2 regions of the Comamonas sp. Y33R10-2 genome follow, and region 1 is predicted to be linked to the other one. Evidence: riboswitches for the same ligand, from Rfam matches in the RefSeq annotation. Region 1 holds a riboswitch; the other holds the start of a gene.
The links. Region 1 has a riboswitch for thiamine pyrophosphate ahead of KUF54_RS05010 (FAD-dependent oxidoreductase). Riboswitches for the same ligand answer to the same signal wherever they lie in the genome.
Positions count from the first base shown of each region.

Region 2: another riboswitch for thiamine pyrophosphate. It lies ahead of thiC (phosphomethylpyrimidine synthase ThiC); the one in region 1 lies ahead of KUF54_RS05010 (FAD-dependent oxidoreductase).

Region 1 covers NZ_CP079925.1:1,109,011-1,111,405, reverse strand. Annotated here, with positions in the region: gene KUF54_RS05020 (ankyrin repeat domain-containing protein) at 1-87, opposite strand, end outside; gene thiD (bifunctional hydroxymethylpyrimidine kinase/phosphomethylpyrimidine kinase) at 233-1,108, opposite strand; TPP riboswitch at 1,185-1,306, shown strand; gene KUF54_RS05010 (FAD-dependent oxidoreductase) at 1,384-2,395, shown strand, end outside.
Region 2 covers NZ_CP079925.1:786,947-789,341, reverse strand. Annotated here, with positions in the region: gene thiC (phosphomethylpyrimidine synthase ThiC) at 1-1,118, opposite strand, end outside; TPP riboswitch at 1,384-1,512, opposite strand; gene KUF54_RS03500 (nitroreductase) at 1,549-2,208, opposite strand; gene cysE (serine O-acetyltransferase) at 2,393-2,395, opposite strand, start outside.

The sequences.
Region 1 (2,395 bases):
AGCCTGAGAAGGACTGCTGCAAGCACTCAGCAGGGCTGCAGCCGTCATGACAGCAGCGCACAGAGAGAAACGTTGAACCATCTGCATCGCACTCTCCCTTATGAGGACTAAGAGCTGCTAACACAACCCAGCAAACCGCAGGTTTGCGTTTGAGACGAGGGGCGAAGCCGCAGGCAGTACAAAAGGTACGACAAGGCGAAGCAACGACGTATCAAGGGTGGTGTTAGCGGCTCTAAATAATCAGCTGTTTGCACGGCGCATAGCCGTGGTTCAGCGGGCCCTGGCCATGGCCTGTATATACATCGGCTCCAGCTTCAATGGCGCCGAGGATATAGCTGCGCGCTTCGGTCACCGCTTGCTCCAGCGCCAGCCCTTGCGCCAAAAACGAAGCAATCGCCGAAGACAGCGTGCAGCCCGTGCCATGACCGTTGTGCGTGGCAATGCGCTCAGACTGCAAGCGCAAATAATCTCCAGCGCTTTGCCCTTGCTGACCCAGTACATCCATCACCACATTGCCGCTCAAATGCCCACCCTTGAGCAACACTGCCGGTGCGCCCATGGCGAGCAAATCTGCTACTGCGGCATCCAGTGCAGGAATGCCATCAATGCTGCGCCCCAGCAGCAGTGCAGCTTCATCTAAATTAGGCGTGATGACCGTGCACAGTGGAAACAGCTCTTTGACCAAGGCCTGCGCCGTCTCGGGAACAATCAAACGATCACCGCTGGTGGCGACCATCACCGGGTCCAACACCACGCTCTTGAGGTTATGACGACGAATCGCATCTGCCACAACGGTCACGACTTCAGGCGTGGCCAGCATGCCGATCTTGACAGCATCCACACCAATATCCTCCACCACGGCATCAATCTGGCCTCGCACGGTATCGAGTGGAATACCGTGAATGCCAGTCACGCCCAACGTGTTCTGCACGGTGATGGCGGTAATTGCGGTCATGCCATAGCAGCCAAGAGCCGCGAAGGTCTTAAGGTCAGCCTGAATACCCGCGCCGCCGCCACTGTCCGAGCCAGCGATGGAGAGCACGCGCGCATAGCGCTTAGGGGCAGCGCCGGAGTGGGGGGCGGTATGGATGGATGCAGTCACTGTCATAAGGGAAAATTATCCCCCATACGTATGGTCCATCATGGTCAATACGCTGTGTTTGCGGTTGTGCTGTAATCCCCGACGGACGAAACAGGGGTGTCCAGCAAGAAAAAGTGCTTGCGAGGACTGAGAAACACCCTGAGGGCCCTGCCCTCTGCACCCGATCCAGATCATGCTGGCGTGGGGAGTTTCACAAGCTGCAAGACATGCCGCGTTTTGTCCTGCATATGACCATGGGTCATATGCATGGCTGAAAAACGAATTGCATACGTCTTTGCTTTATGTCATTGCTACAAGCTTCTTCAAAGATCGCCATTTTGGGCGCCGGCCTCATGGGGCGCCTGCTGTCGCTGGCATTGGCCCAGCGCGGTCACTCCATCGATCTGTATGACGCCCATGGCCCGCAAGGCGATGGCGCTGCCGCACGCGTGGCCGCCGCCATGCTGGCGCCGCTGGCCGAGTCGGCCATTACCGAGCCCGGCGTGGTGCGCATGGGCCAGCACGCTTTAAAGCGTTGGCCAGAGCTGATTGGCCAGCTCAACCAGCATGTGTTTTTGCAACAAAACGGCACGCTGATTCTCTGGCACCGCCAAGATCAAGGCGACGCTGCCCGCTTTTTCGGCCTGCTGGAGAAAAACCGCCGCATCAACCCCAGCCTGCCGGCTATGGAAGAAAAGACGGGCGCTGCGCTGCAAGAATGCGAGCCCGCTCTGCAAGGCCGCTTCAATCAGGCCGTGTACCTTCCAGGTGAAGGCCAGTTGGACAACCGCCAGCTGCTGGCTGCGCTGGTAGAAAAGCTCACCGCACTGGGCGTCAACCAGCACTGGAACAGCCCGCGCGAGTTAAGTGACTTCCGCCCCAGCGAGACAGGTCAGCCCGATTTCGTCTTCGACTGCCGGGGCTTGGGCGCCCGCACGCAGTGGAAAGACCTGCGCGGAATTCGCGGCGAGGTGGTGCGCATTCATGCACCCGAAGTCACGCTGGCCCGACCCACTCGTTTGATTCATCCGCGCTATCCCATCTATATCGCCCCCAAGGAAGATCATCTGTTCGTTATTGGCGCAACCGAGATCGAGTCCGACGATATGTCGCCCGCCAGCGTGCGATCGACGCTGGAGTTGCTATCTGCCGCCTACACCGTGCACCCCGGCTTTGCCGAAGGCCGGATTGTGGAGATAGCTACCCAATGCCGCCCCACCCTGCCCGATAATCTGCCCGCCGTGCGCCTGATGGCCCCGCGCACCATGGAAGTCAACGGCCTGTACCGCCACGGCTTCATGATCTCGCCCGCCA
Region 2 (2,395 bases), 320 kb from region 1:
TGCGCCATGCACCACTTGGCCATGATGGAGCCACCACGCGAGACGATGCCCGTGCGGCGCTGCGCCGTAAGGTGGATATAAGCCAAACGCACACCGGCGTGAATGGTGAAGTAATCCACGCCTTGTTCGGCTTGCTCCACCAGCGTGTCACGAAAGATGGGCCAGCTTAGATCTTCGGCAATGCCACCGACTTTTTCTAATGCTTGATAAATCGGCACGGTGCCAATCGGCACGGGCGAGTTGCGCACAATCCAGTCGCGCGTGGTGTGAATGTTTTTGCCGGTCGAGAGATCCATCACATTGTCCGCACCCCAGCGAATCGCCCAGACCAGTTTTTCGACTTCTTCCTCAATGCTCGACGTGACGGCGGAGTTGCCGATGTTGGCGTTGATCTTGACCTTGAAGTTGCGGCCAATCGCCATGGGCTCAATTTCCGGGTGGTTGATGTTGGCGGGAATGATGGCGCGGCCGCGGGCGATCTCGGCGCGCACAAACTCGGGGGTGATGATCTTGGGAATGGCTGCGCCCATGCTGTTGCCAGCCAAGCGAAGCTCACGCGCTGCGTCTTGCTGGTACTGCTGCATCCATTCGCGGCGGCCGTTTTCACGCAGAGCCACGTATTCCATTTCGGGCGTGATGATTCCGCGCTTTGCGTAGTGCATCTGGGTCACGTTCTGACCGGACTTGGCGCGACGGGGCTGACGTTGCAATGCGGCCGCTTCGGCGCGTAACTGAGCCACGCGCACATCTTCGTCGCCCCGCTTGCCGCCATCATCCAATGCGAGGCGCTGACGACCCACATAAAACTCGCTGTCACCACGCTGCTCAATCCATGCGCCGCGCACATTGGGCAAGCCGCTACGCACATCAATACTCACGGCCGGGTCGGTGTAAGGGCCTGAGGTGTCATACACGCTGACCTGCTCACCATTCGTGAGTGCAATATCACGCACCGGCACACGCAAATCGGGATGACCCGCGCCGATCAGGTAGCTCTTGCTGGATGCAGGAAACGGCTGGCGCGACTGGGCTAACAAGTCTGCAAAGCGAGCTGAATCAGGCGCATCGCCAGAAAAATGGGATGCAAGTGGCGTAAAGATGGAATCAGGGGCGGTCATCGCAGTCTCCGTAAAGCGTTTGAAATGGTCTTAACGCTCCGCGGAGTGCGGCCCTTCTGCGATCGCCCCAACACCGGCGCAAGCATCCGTAATAGATGCTTGGCCTGTGCAGCTAAAACACATGGGTTTTAGCCTTTTCTTCTGCGCACCGGAATACCTTTAAAAAGACAAAACCCCAGTACGCGAGAAGCGCCTGGGGTTTGCTTTGCCAAAAAATTGAACGCGATGGCCGCAAGGCAACCTCCGCTTTCCTCCCTCTGGCCCTGCATCAGGGTCCCGCTCTTCTTACGCCGGTATGAGCCGGATCAAGTTCGTCGGGTTAACCTCGTCCAAACGGTCTGTGACTGTTTGGTTTTTGGTCTCTCAGCGCTTTCGCACACCCCGGAGCAGCGGGCAGTATAGGCCTGATGTTCTTCAGCGGGCAAGTGCCTTAATCCAGACCTTTCAGGCTCAGCCACTCTTCGCTATCTGCGCGGCTAGACTGCCACTGGTTGATAGGCGCACTCGTATCTTCATAACCCAGCGCAACACCAAACGCAATTTGGTAGCCCGCCGGCAGCGCCAGCTGCTCAATCAACATATCGCTGTACATGCGCCAAAAGCCCTGAGCGCAGGTGGCAAGCCCCTGTTCGGCGGCCAGCAACATAAAAGATTGCAGATAGATGCCCAAATCAATCCACTGTGCATAGCCCATGCGCTCTTCCACTGCGATAAAAATACCGACGGGCGCACCGAACATCTGAGAATTCTTGGCCAGTTGTTCTAAGCGAGCAGCCTTGTCTTCACGGCCAATATTCAGCGCACGGTACAGGTCTTCACCGTTTTCAAATCGGCGGCTGCGGTAAGGCTCCCACAGACCTGCGGGGTAGGACAGACCGGGGCGTTGCACAGGCTCAGTTACTTTGGCCTTGGCACTCAAATCCTTCAGTGCCTGACCGCCCACCGCCGTCACGCGCCAAGGCTGCATATTGCCGCCGGATGGCGCTTGAGATGCTTTTTTCAGCAGCCCGCGCACAATTTCGCCGGAAATGGTCTGGTTAGTAAAAGCACGCACAGAGCTGCGTTGCTGCAAGGCTTGTTCGATATTCATTTGTCTCTCCTAGTTTGCTGCACTGCAGTGTAGAAGCTGTTGCAGCGTTCGCAGACCGAAGTCAGTACATATCAAGCACAGGCGCTGTTGCAAAAAAGCCGGCCCACTGCAACGCGATCCGGCTTTTTCTGCAATTACTATTAAAAATATAGCTACATGTGATTACTAAATAAGGACTTGCGCCTTA